Regions from separate parts of the Pueribacillus sp. YX66 genome, predicted to be linked through region 2. Evidence: predicted binding sites of a transcription regulator. Region 2 holds the regulator's gene; the other holds the start of a gene.
What was found. The regulator NrdR, encoded in region 2, represses ribonucleotide reductase genes. The targets are predictions, from matches to a motif close to AACACNATATATNGTGTT.
Positions count from the first base shown of each region.

Region 1: ABU914_RS01900 (vitamin B12-dependent ribonucleotide reductase) is a predicted target of NrdR. The motif match lies at 3,085-3,102, and genes of this name have one in related genera.

Region 1 covers NZ_JBEUEL010000002.1:167,421-174,006, reverse strand. Annotated here, with positions in the region: gene ABU914_RS01915 (DEAD/DEAH box helicase) at 1-1,065, opposite strand, end outside; gene ABU914_RS01910 (rhodanese-like domain-containing protein) at 1,472-1,852, opposite strand; gene ABU914_RS01905 (lipoate--protein ligase family protein) at 2,037-2,870, shown strand; gene ABU914_RS01900 (vitamin B12-dependent ribonucleotide reductase) at 3,172-5,727, shown strand; gene ABU914_RS01895 (Spo0E family sporulation regulatory protein-aspartic acid phosphatase) at 5,817-6,029, opposite strand; gene cbpB (cyclic-di-AMP-binding protein CbpB) at 6,227-6,586, shown strand, end outside.
Region 2 covers NZ_JBEUEL010000004.1:79,870-86,455, reverse strand. Annotated here, with positions in the region: T-box leader at 277-494, opposite strand; gene ytxC (sporulation protein YtxC) at 564-1,445, opposite strand; gene dnaI (primosomal protein DnaI) at 1,508-2,449, opposite strand; gene ABU914_RS03110 (replication initiation and membrane attachment family protein) at 2,479-3,876, opposite strand; gene nrdR (transcriptional regulator NrdR) at 4,386-4,847, opposite strand; gene trpB (tryptophan synthase subunit beta) at 4,969-6,123, opposite strand; gene ABU914_RS03095 (glyceraldehyde-3-phosphate dehydrogenase) at 6,222-6,586, opposite strand, start outside.

The DNA of each region.
Region 1 (6,586 bases), on a different contig from region 2:
ATGGTCACGTATGTTTTGAACGTCTTCGATAAGTTCAAAAGCAAATTGTTTTGCAACGTCATTCATTGCCTCTTTTTCCGCCATCTTTTTTAACGTGACGAATAAAGCTTCGCGGCTTGAACAAATTTCTCGTTGAAGTGTTAATGTTGATAGTTGATGTTCAGATAATAATTCATTTTGCTTTGCTGACGTAATTTTGTTATAAATGTTTTTTTCGACTTCGCTAAATGTAATCGTTATATTTTTAACATGTCGTGTTGGCCAATCTAATCCCGTTTCTTCTCGGCGATTTCGGATCATCACATTTTGAATGAGCATTTTTAATTTTTTTTCATCTTCTTGTGTTCGTTTTTTTGGATTAAACTCTTGATGAAATTCATCAAGATTTCCTAAATAACCTGGCTTAAGCAAAGAAACTAAATTGAATACTTCTTCAAGTTTATTTTGAATCGGTGTGGCAGTTAGCAATAAACAAAATCGTTTTTTTAATTGTTGTACAAAGTCATAGTTTTTTGTTTTGCGATTTTTTAATTTGTGTGCTTCATCGACAATAATAAAATCCCAATCTTGTGAGAAAATGATGTCGCGGTGTGGACTTCTTTTTGCTGTGTCTATAGATGAAACAATAACATCGTACTGTTCCCACATGTATGCTTTTTTTTGTGGAATAGCTGGGATGTAAAATTTATCATTTAATTCGAACACCCATTGTAGAACGAGAGAAGCGGGGACGAGGATAAGTACTTTTTTGACGAGACCACGAATCATATACTCTTTTAGAATAAGTCCAGCTTCAATTGTTTTTCCAAGTCCAACTTCATCTGCTAGGATTGCTTTTCCGTTCATTTGTTCGACAACTTGTTTTGCAGTATTTAATTGATGTGGCAATATCGATAGGTTTGGTAAATGTTTCGGAGCTTGTAATCCATCAAAAGATGGAATTGCTAGCTCTTCCTCAGCATCTAGTGCTAGCTTTGCAATTTCCCAATTATCCCAAGGGCCTTCATTAGAAAATCGTTTTAAAAAATTCTGTTCCCATTCATTATCAAAATGAATCGTAATCATGAAAACAACTCCTACATGAAAACTATGACCATTTTTATCGTGTCCAAAAAAAAAGATTTTAACAAAAGCTAGTGTCATCGATATGCACACAGATTTTCTAAAAAGGGGTTCTTTTTAGAAAATTTGTGAACGTAACTACACCGTACAGGATGTATTAGTGTAAATCTGTAAGGTGGGAAGAGTAATCACATTTCCAGACGTTGCGACAGGACTCAAACAATGCTACGTCGAGTATGCTGTATTGAGAGTAAACCCGGTACATTACATCCTCGATTCATCATTCCCGCTGAAAGCGAAGTGTATTTCTGAAGCGAAGTAGTACTTATTACACAGTTTGTCGATATCGTTAAAAACAATTTCTTATAAAACATCCTAAAGAAAATAAAAAAGTGACCTCATAGCGAAGTCACTTTGACTTAACTTTGCCAGTCCATTTTCGAAAGCCACCGTCTAAATAATGAAGCTGATTATATCCTTTACGTTTTAGAAACCGGGCTGCTTGTCTGCTTCGGACGCTGCCTTCACAATATAGATAGACTGGTTTATCTTTCCGAATTTCTGAGAAACGCATTCGAAGTTGTGAAGCAGGAATGTTTCTAGCACCTAAAATATGGCCGTTATCGAATTCTTTTTCCTCTCGAACATCGATAAGCTGCGCTTTTCGATATCCTTTTATAAACTCATCTTGTGAAAGTTTCTTTAAATAACGATTTTGCATCCATCTAGAAATACCCACATATCCAAGGTAACCTAGAACCATTAAAATTGTGATCCATAATAACGTCAAAAAAGCCACGCTCCCATTCGCAAATCTAACTTATCTACTCTAGGTAAAATTATATCTGTTATTCAAATAAATTCAATTGTTTGTCGCAGTTAATTGTAACAGCTGGTGTCATCCTGTTATGATTAAGAATAGATATAAAAATTGCCGGAACAATTATATAAACAAAGTAAAGGAATGAGATACGATGAAGGAGACATGGCTTTTTTTAAACTCTGGACACTGTTCACCATCGTTTAATATGGCTTGTGATGAAGCATTGTTACATTGGCAAAGTGAAGGAGATATGCCACCTGTCATTCGTTTTTATGGCTGGAATCCTGCGACATTATCAATTGGATATTTTCAAAAGGCACGTAAAGAAATTAATTTAGAAGCGGTGGAAAAGTACGGATTAGGTTTCGTAAGACGCCCGACTGGTGGAAGGGCAGTGCTACATGAACATGAATTAACTTACAGTGTTATCGTTTCGGAACAACATCCGAACATGCCGAACACAGTGACTGAAGCGTATCGCGTTATTTCCGAAGGCATACTTCAAGGATTCCGTGAACTTGACTTAGATGCATATTTTTCAATTCCAGAGAGCGAAGAGGACAAGTTAAATTTAAAAAATCCAAAGTCTGCTGTTTGTTTCGACGCACCATCTTGGTATGAACTTGTTGTTGAAGGAAAAAAAATTGCAGGCAGTGCACAAACACGTCAGAAGGGTGTAATTTTGCAACATGGTGTCATTTTATTTGACATAGATGAAAACAAAATGTTCGACTTGTTTAATTTTCAATCAGAAGACATTCGCAACAAAATGCAGGCAAACTTTAAAAACAAAGCAGTGACGGTGAACGAGCTTCTTGGACGTTCGATGACGTACGATGAGGCGATTGATGCTTTTCAAATGGGTTTTGAAAAGGGATTAAATATAAAATTGCAACCATTCAAATTGTCGGAAGCGCAATTAAGCGAAATCAAACGAATTCAAAAAGAACGTTACGCCAATGATGAGTGGAATTTTGCAAAATAAAAAAAGACAACAGATGTATTTGTTAAAAATTACACAATATGCTGTAAATATGTTTTCTTTCCTTCTTTTTTCTGCATTATTCAGTGATTTACTTATTTGACATTTTGAATTTCTTTCGATCTTTCATCAATATGTAGTGTGGTTGGAGAGTGATTTATACTATATATTGATATTTTTATTGCCATTATAAATTCCTCTATGATATGATGAATTCAACACACTTTGTTGTGTTCATCATGATTCGACAAATACTAACAAATATATATAGGTAAATTGGGATTAAATTCAGAGGAGGATAATTATGGCAATTACACTTACAAAGGAGAAAACAATAGACATTAAACGACTGAATGAGGATATTCAGCTATTTCCGCAAGTTCATGAAATTACTGAAGAAATGAAAATTACATATAAAGGCGTTTCGCGCCTCGTTATGCTTGATCGATATGCGTTTAAAGACACTGAAAAAACAACATTAAAAGTAGGAGACTTTGTTGTTTTAACAGTAAAAGAAGACCCGACCTTTCCGGCGAGAGGACTTGGTTTTATTGAAGAAATCGATTGGATAGAAAACACAGCTCTAGTCTGTATTGATGAAGAATACCGTAACAATTTAGATGATCCTGAGGAAATGAAGACGGGCCTCGTTCGCCGTTCGTTAGATATTATTGATAAGCCGCTCGAAATTTTTTATGAGCAAATTGCAAAACGGAATGCAACAGGGCTAGCATCCGTTGAAAAAACAGAAGAAAAACGGAAAGAATGGACAGAAAAGTTTTATCATGAACTTGTTTCTCTGAATTTTATCCCGGCAGGACGAGTTATTTATGGTGCTGGTTCTAACACAGACGTAACGTATTTTAATTGCTACGTCATGCCATATGTTCCAGATTCACGTGAAGGAATTTCTGACCATCGCAAACAAGTAATGGAGATTATGAGTCGTGGTGGGGGAGTCGGAACGAACGGCTCAACATTAAGACCGAGAAATACATTGGCGAAAGGAGTTAACGGTAAATCGTCTGGTTCAGTTTCATGGTTAGACGATATCGCAAAGTTAACCCACCTCGTTGAACAAGGCGGTTCAAGACGCGGTGCACAAATGATAATGCTCGCCGACTGGCATCCGGATATTATTGAATTTATTATTTCAAAAATGCAAAACCCGAGAATTCTTCGTTTTTTAATTGAAACTACAAATGATGAACAAATTAAACAATTAGCACATGAAAAATTAAAATTTACCCCGCTTTCAGAAACAGAAGAAGCGATGTATCAAGGGATTGTGAATTATAAAAACATTCCAGGACAAGGTGGTTTTAACGCTCGAATCATTCAAGAAGCGGAAGAAAAGCTAAAGACGGGTGGAACATATTCTGTCCATCATCCAGAGTTTTTAACTGGGGCTAACATATCTGTCTGTTTAACGAAAGAATTTATGGAAGCGGTGGAAACTGATGGTGAATATGAACTGCGCTTTCCTGATGTAGAGCATTATAATGAAGAACAAATGGCTATTTATAATGAAGAATGGCATAAGTGCGGGGATGTTCGTGAATGGGAGAAGAGAGGTTTCCCTGTACGCGTTTACCGTAAAATTAAAGCTAAAGAGCTTTGGAACTTAATTAACATTTGTGCGACATATTCAGCCGAGCCAGGTATATTTTTTATCGATAATGCAAACGACAAGACGAATGCAACTGCATATGGTCAAAAGGTTGTCGCGACTAATCCGTGTGGTGAACAGCCACTTGCTCCATATTCTGTCTGTAATTTAGCAGCTGTAAATTTAGCACAAATGGCGGATAAAGAAAATAAAACCATTGACTTTGATAAATTGAAGCGTACAGTCGAGGTTGGCGTACGAATGCAAGATAATGTCATTGATGCGACACCTTACTTTCTTGAGGAAAATAAACGTCAAGCGTTAGGAGAAAGACGAATCGGTTTAGGTGTCATGGGTTTGCATGATCTGCTCATTTATTGTGAAACTGTATATGGATCGAAGGAAGGAAATCAATTAACGGACGAAATTTTTGAAACGATCGCAACAACGGCATATCGAACATCTGTTGAACTTGCAAAGGAAAAAGGAAGTTTTCCATTTTTAGTTGGTGAAACAGAGGAAGAAACGAAGAAGTTGAGACAGGCATTTACTGAAACTGGATATATGCAGACGATGCCCGAAGATATCCGTTCTAGCATTGTTGAACATGGCATTCGGAATTCGCATTTATTAACGGTGGCTCCAACAGGTTCAACAGGAACGATGGTCGGGGTGTCAACTGGATTAGAGCCATACTTTTCATTCTCCTACTTCCGAAGTGGTCGCTTAGGGAAGTTTATTGAAGTAAAAGCTGGAATTGTTGAGGAATATTTACACAACAATCCTGATGCGGATCCAGATCATTTACCAGAGTGGTTCATTTCAGCGATGGAGTTAACACCAGAAGCGCATGCCGATACACAATGTGTGATTCAACGATGGATTGATAGCTCGATTAGTAAAACGGTAAATGCTCCGAAAGGCTATACGGTCGAACAAGTTGAAGCAGTCTATGAGCGCCTCTATCGTGGTGGAGCGAAAGGCGGAACCGTTTATGTTGATGGTAGTCGGGATGCTCAAGTCTTGTCTTTGACTGCAGAGGAAAATACATTCGAAGAAGAAGACGGAACTACAGAGACTTCAAATAAAGTTGTTCTCGTTGACACAATTGCTCCGTTAAAAAGTACAGAAGTGACAATTGGATCTGAAATTGGAAACACTTGTCCTGTTTGCCGTGTAGGTGAAGTAGAAGATATTGGTGGATGTAATACGTGTACAAGCTGTGGAGCTCAGCTTAAATGCGGCTTGTAAAAAAGGACGTGTATCTCATTAATGGGATACACGTCTTTTAAAGTTCGTATTTTTCTTAATATTCCTAATCTCTTTACATCTGTATAAAACTAACGTAAGATAGAAGATGAATAGAAAGCGTTTACATGATTAAGATGTCTTTTTTCATTCATGATTCTTTCAGAGTCATGCACATTCAGTAATCGATCTAACTGTTGGCTGAGATGGAGCGTTTTCTTTGCGTTTAGACCATACTTTAAAGCGGATGCAACCATTTCATTTCTCTTTTTCTCTATCAAGGTTCCTAACAAAGAAAAACTCACCTACTTTCCATCATTTTATTTACTTTATTCTCATTTACATTACAAAATAAACCTGATCGTCAAAATCAGCTGTTTTCTGATACATTCACGGAACATCGGTATGAGTAGTTGGCTTATAAAATTTATGATACACTTAATTTGAACCCTTCTTAGTCGGGATCAACTCGTTATAAAAACTTCCGAAGGGGTGTAATGCAATGCATGATTTTAATGAAAAAAAAATTTTGGAGTTAATGATTCCATCTGAAAAAGTTGCCCATGTTCATATGAACAACCCTCTAGAACATGCGATGCTCGTATTAATTAAGTCCGGTTATTCTGCAATACCAGTAGTAGATACTGACTTTAAACTAAAAGGACTTATAAGCATGTCACTCATTTTAGATTCAATTTTAGGAATCGAAAGAATTGAAATGGAAAGACTCGAAAACAAAGTTGTCGAAGATGTAATGAATCGTGAAGTACCAAGTATTCATGAGAATGAAAGTTTACTAAAAGGATTAAAACTTTCAATCGACCATACATTTCTATGTGTTGTGAATGATGAAGGAATATTT
Region 2 (6,586 bases):
TACATCTCTGAGTAAACATTGGGAGTCTCGAACGTGGCGTTCTTGGTTTGCGTACCATAAGTACTGCTTTGGAAATACACTTCGCTTTCCTACAGAGGCCTTCGTGTATTTCCTCCGCTTCAAACTACTGATGTATTTACAGTAATAACACTAGAAGGTTAACAGAGCAAAACAAGTGCATAGCTTCAACTAGCATAGTTTCTTTCAACTGCGAGAATAAAGATATACATTAATTCTTACGAAAAGATCCTTAAAAAACAAAAATCCCGTCCCAAAAAATGGGACGAGAAGTTCAACTCGCGGTTCCACCCAGCTTCTGCAACATTTGTTGCAACACTTTCATTTGATAACGGTTCATTCCGGCAACAGCTACTCTGTTCACTGTTGAAGTTCAGAGGTGGTAAACTGCTGACAATGTTTGGAAGCTTTCAGCCTCGACTTCCTTCTCTTTAAAACATCCATACAACAATTCATGTCCTCATCATTACTTTTTCCATGTAAACTTATGTAGATATTATACGCATTATAAATAAGAAAATCAAGAATCAAAAATAATTGCAAAGTTAACTTGACGTACTCATGTCAGGTACTTCTTTCAAGCTTCGAATAGACAATCTTTCTTGAAAAATATTTTTTAGTGTATAAAGAATTCCAGTCTGATCATCATCTGCATAAACGATTACTTCCTTCGGAGCAAACGTTAACAATGGTTGTAATAATGTAGGTTCAATTAGCGACTGATGGGAAAAAAAACTCGTATTGTTCATTGCTCTCGTTATTTGTTCTTCATGGATTAAATGAAAATGTTCATCAAAAAAGACAGGTTTATTTGTATATACGATGTGCAAAACATTCATTATTGGCGTTTTTTTACCTAAAAAAGAACGAAGATTTTCAATGAAACTTTGATAATCTTGTTCCAATTTGTATTCATCGATCGCCATTTCTATGTAAGTCAATATACATTCGCGGTATTCCTTCATACGAAACTTTAAAAATGAGTCAAAGCTAAATGATAATTCCTTTTTAAAACTATCATCTAGCAGCGAGTTTACCGCATTCTCGATAAGCCCTTGGCGAGACGGAATCGATGTAACATTCGGTAAATCCGTCCGTTTTCCATTCATAATTGAATAAAACAAAGAAACTATCTCCTGAATTTCATCTTTGTCTTCATAATAAAAGTTCTCTTTTAATACGTCACGCAACCATGTAAGTTCAAACGTAGCAAGAATGTAATCCGCAAACACGTGTGACAGCATCGGCTGGATTACATATTGAAATGTAACCTCATCTCGATCGAATGTGATGTAAAGCAGTTCTTTTCCGACTTTTTTTACAGATACCCCAAAAACAACTTCATAATTTCCATTTTCAATATGATTCATAATCTGATTGTAAATTTGTTCACAATCTTGACGATTGGAAAATTCTACTTTAATCAAAACATCCCCTCCTTTTGCGTCATACCTTGTACAAATATATGGCGCAAAAGGAAAAAAATGAGTTATTTTTGAATGTAGTTTGCTCTTCGGTTAGCTCCTCCGATAAATTGAGCAATGGTATAATGACGTATGCGCTCCATAATTCGTTTCGCTTTCAGCAGTTCCGTTCCAGCTTTTGCTGAATACGCTAAATGATCTTCTAACCCATCGTAATCATAGTTTGAACTATATAGTGTCGGCAAACCTTCCATCATGCGATACTGCAAGATCGACCCGAGTACATCATCACGAATCCAACTTGAGATAGTTTCGGAACCAATATCATCTAAGATGAGCAATGGAACAGTTTTAATATAATTTAGCTTATCGTGAAACGTATCATCCCCAATTGCATTTTTCAATTCGCGAAAAAAATCAGGAGTGTAGACAATGAGTGATTTTACTTGCTTTTGAAACGCTAATTCATTAGCAATTGCGCACATTAAAAAAGTTTTCCCGACTCCAAAATCACCATAAAAGTAAAGTCCATGCTTCGTTTTTCCTTCTTCAAATTCATCTACGTATTTATCAGCTAGTTGAATCGCTTCAATCCGCTCAGGCTCAATGTCAACTTGTGACAAACGAGCATTCACAACTTCTTTCGGAATGTATAAGCTTTCAAACAGCTGTTGCTGTCGATATTCTTCATCATATTTAATTTTCAAGGGACAGCGATTGTATGTGACATCTATCGCTTCATGCGAGACAATCAGCTCTGGACTATACCCAGGAATGATATTCTTACAATTTTCTAATCCAGGACATGCGAGGCAATTTTTTTGTTGCTGATCGAATTCATATAATTTCGCCAGACCGTTTTCTAGCATTAGTTTCGTAATCGATTCGTCTTTAATCAATTTTTGAATCTCACGATTCGCTAACACTTCTGACTTTATTTTCGAAAACGTTGACTGAAATTTGTTGTTCTTCATCATTTCAGTCAAAGTATCTCGGATCGGTTCCACTTTGTCACCTTCTCACTACAGTACTATCACTATTTTTCTTTATACTTTTTTTTCAATCGGGCTTCAAGCTGCTTTTTCTTCTGTTCAAAATTAGCAGGTTGTTGTTTCTGCGTTTTGTATTCATCTGTCATCCATTTCGGAAGCGTATCTTTTCTCTCGTTTCTTTTTGAAGTAGACGTTTTTCTTTGCTTATTTTGACTTGACCACTCTTGATATTTTTGATGTTCTGCTCGTGCAAGTGCCATCGCTTCTTTTACCGTTTTTATATTTTTGCGAGCCCAATGCGCACCAATTTTGACTACGTAAGCACGTGGTAGCTTCATATCATTTGTACGCATGACATATTCGATGAGGACATTCACAACACCAGGTAATAACTTTTGATCGAACATAAGTGATTCGACTATTTTAATATCACTTTCAGCAGGTTTTGCGCCACCAGCTATCTTCTCAAGTTGTTCATATGGGCTAATCGTTTCAAACAGTTGTGCCGCTTTATCTTCTTCAGTTTCAGGCTTATTTTTCACATGCTCTCGGTACAATGGCGGTTGAACACGTATACTTAAGTGTGGCAATTGGTTATTATGTTGGAGAGCGTACCATTCATGAGTTCCTTTACGTAGTGCTTCAACCGTAAGGTCGTTATGTTTTAGGTAAGTCGTTTCAACAATCTGTTTCATTTGCAACGGCTCGAGCTTATAAATATATGCTAGTTTTTTTATCGCTTCGATAATTATTTCTGTAAACACTTCGTCTGGAACAATTAAATCTGAAACACTTTTCTTAAGCCAATCGATATCAAAGTCGTTAGATATGCGAATCGATGTCCCTTCTGATTCATCGATATAATCATTTCCCGATTCCAACTTCATCGCTTGTTCCATTTCTGAAGCTTTTTTTACGGCCATTTCTGAAGGATGAAGAGATTCAAACACATCATTAAAAGCAGCGGTTACTTGCTGATAATCGCTTTCGTTAGTTAGTTCTGAAGCTGTAAATTCTTTTTTTAATTGCTGAAAGTGATAATGACCTAATCGGTTATATAAATAGACATTTAATACCCCATCGTTAAAAAAATGACGCGGTGAGAGCGGAGCTTCAAGTAAATAAAAATAATCTCTTGGCTCACTGTCAGCATTGACAAATGTTTTTAACAGCCCAATCCCTTCTAATTTTTTCCTCCCCGCTAAAATTTGTTTTAAATCCAGTTGCACGACATTCATTAAACTGCGATGGGTTGAAGGCTTACTCCAGTCACGCTCTGAGTCTATTTGACTCCATAATGTCATATAAAGACTATACGCGATCGAACCGATTAACGGTTGATATAATGTCGTTAACGTTTTTCGATAAAATTCGTGCATGATTCCATTTGCACGAACTTGATACCGATCAACCGGTAGCAATTCTTTCCAATGATTGCTCATGTTTTCCCCAACCTTCTCAATTCCTGTTACGAAGAAGTAAATTTCTAAAAAACTGTTTCTCTAGCAAGATTAATAAGCTGTGCGGTAAAAGCTCTAAGTAGTCGCTTTCCGCGCGTAACACCAACAACTTCCTTAGAAGCAAAGAACGGCTTCGTACGAAATTTTCTGACGTACAGGAGTACTAATGGGCAGAGTAATCATAGTCCCTGACATTGCAATAAGAACTCAAACAAAGACAGTCGAGTATGCTGTACTGAAAATATACATAGAACAATACGTCTTCGAATAATGATTGAGGGTCTCGAGCGTGACGACTTTAATCTCCATTCCTTTAGCGTGGAGGCTCAAGCATGCCCGCGGAAAGCAAAGTATTATGAAGGAGCGGTAATGACTACTGTTTCGTCAAATCGTGAAAATAAAAAAGCAAGTAATTATGGATAAAGCCGATGCTAAAAAAAGAGCTTAAAGGTTCATATACATCTTTAGGCTCTCTTAACATGGAAAATTATTTATTTATCCACTCGTTTTAGCAATTCTTTAAGTTCTTCAACAAAAACGTTAATATCTTTAAATTGACGATATACGGATGCAAATCGTACGTAAGCCACTTCATCGATATCTGCCAAATATTCCATGACGAGTTCCCCAACATCTTCACTACTTACTTCAAGGGACCCTTCATTTCGTATATCTTTTTCAATATTGTTCACTGCATCTTCTAAAACTTCTAAAGGCACAGGACGTTTTTCGCATGCTTTAATCATTCCTCTTAACACTTTGTCCCGACTAAACTCTTCTCTCGTTCCGCCTTTTTTTACAACGATTAGTGGAGTTTCCTCGACAGTTTCAAATGTCGTAAATCGAAAATTACAAGACTCACATTCTCTCCTCCTGCGAATAGAGCGGGCATCATGTACTGGTCTTGAATCCAAAACTCTCGTACCATTATGTTGACAACTTGGGCAGCGCACTTCAAATCACTCCACTCCATCATTACATTAGTTTAAGAATAGCAGGATTTTCGACATTTTACAATGAAAATCAAAAGAGGCAAAGGTTCAACAACTCCCTTTGCCTCGCCACTCGTTGTAATTATAACATATCAAACACTTGTTGAACGTCTTTATCGCCTCGTCCAGACAAGTTTACGATAAGAACGTCATCTTTCGATAAAGTCGGTGCAAATTTTAATGTATATGCAATCGCATGAGCACTTTCCAAAGCTGGAATAATCCCTTCTGTTTTCGACAAAATTTGAAATGCTTCTAACACTTCTTCATTCGAAACAGCATAATATTCAGCACGACCAGATTCTTTCAAATAACTATGTTCCGGTCCAATTCCAGGATAATCCAAACCCGCTGCGATTGAATACGTTGGCATCGGGTTCCCCTCTTCATCGATCAAGGCTAAACATTTAAATCCGTGAATCTCAGCAGGGACTCCCTTCGTTAACGAAGGTGCTTTATCAGGCTCTACACCGATAAGACGAACGTCTTCGTCATCCAAATAGTGAGCAAATGCACCGATTGCATTACTTCCTCCGCCCGTACAGGCAATGACCGCTGTCGGTAATTTCCCCTCTTTTTCAACGATTTGTCTTTTCGACTCTTCGCTAATGATCGATTGAAAATGTTTTACGATTGTAGGATATGGATGTGGACCGACTGCAGATCCGAGCAAATAAAACGTATTTTCATGATTTTGAACGAGGTCACTTAATGCTTCATCGACTGCGTCTTTTAGCCTTCCTTGTCCTTTTTCTACAGAGACAACTTTAGCACCTAACAGCTCCATTCGAAACACGTTCAATGCTTGCCTTTTCGTATCTTCAGCACCCATATAGATGACACATTCCATTCCGAACATCGCACAAGCCGTCGCTGTTGCCACTCCATGCTGCCCGGCTCCTGTTTCAGCGATAATTCGCTTTAATCCCATTCGTTTTGCTAGTAAAATTTGTCCGATGGCGTTATTAATTTTATGTGCACCTGTATGGTTTAGATCTTCACGCTTTAAATAGATTTTTGCACCGCCTAGTTTTTCAGTTAATCGTTTCGCAAACGTAAGCGGGTTATCGCGACCAACAAAGTCTTTTAAATAATATTTAAATTCTTGAATAAAATCTTCATCATCTTTATATTTTTCAAAGTTCGCATCTAAATTCGATAATACTTCCTGTAAGGCTGGTGGAACGAAGCTCCCACCAAATTGACCAAAATAACCCTTTTCCTTCACTAAGCTCATCTAAGCTCTCCTCCATCTATATTAATCTACATGATTAAGTGTACCAGGTTCGTTTAAAAATGTATAGTTCCGATTTATAACAAAAAAAGTAGAGGTGATTAAACCCCTACTTCTGAGCGATTATACATTTCTTGTCCGACATGTGCCGCTAAGTCAACGACACGACATGAGTAACCCCATTCGTTGTCATACCAAGCAAGTACTTTTACTTTGTTCTCACCCATGACCATCGTTGATAAACCATCGATAATGGATGAGTTTTCATTCCCATTAAAATCAATCGAGACTAACGGTTCTTCCGTATAGCCTAGAATTCCTTTTAACTCACCTTCAGATGCTTCTTTGAGCACACGATTCACCGTTTCTTCAGTAACTGGTGTTTTCACGTCGACGACAAGATCAACGAGTGATACATTTGGTGTCGGAACACGTAATGCCATGCCGTTCATTTTTCCTTCTAAAT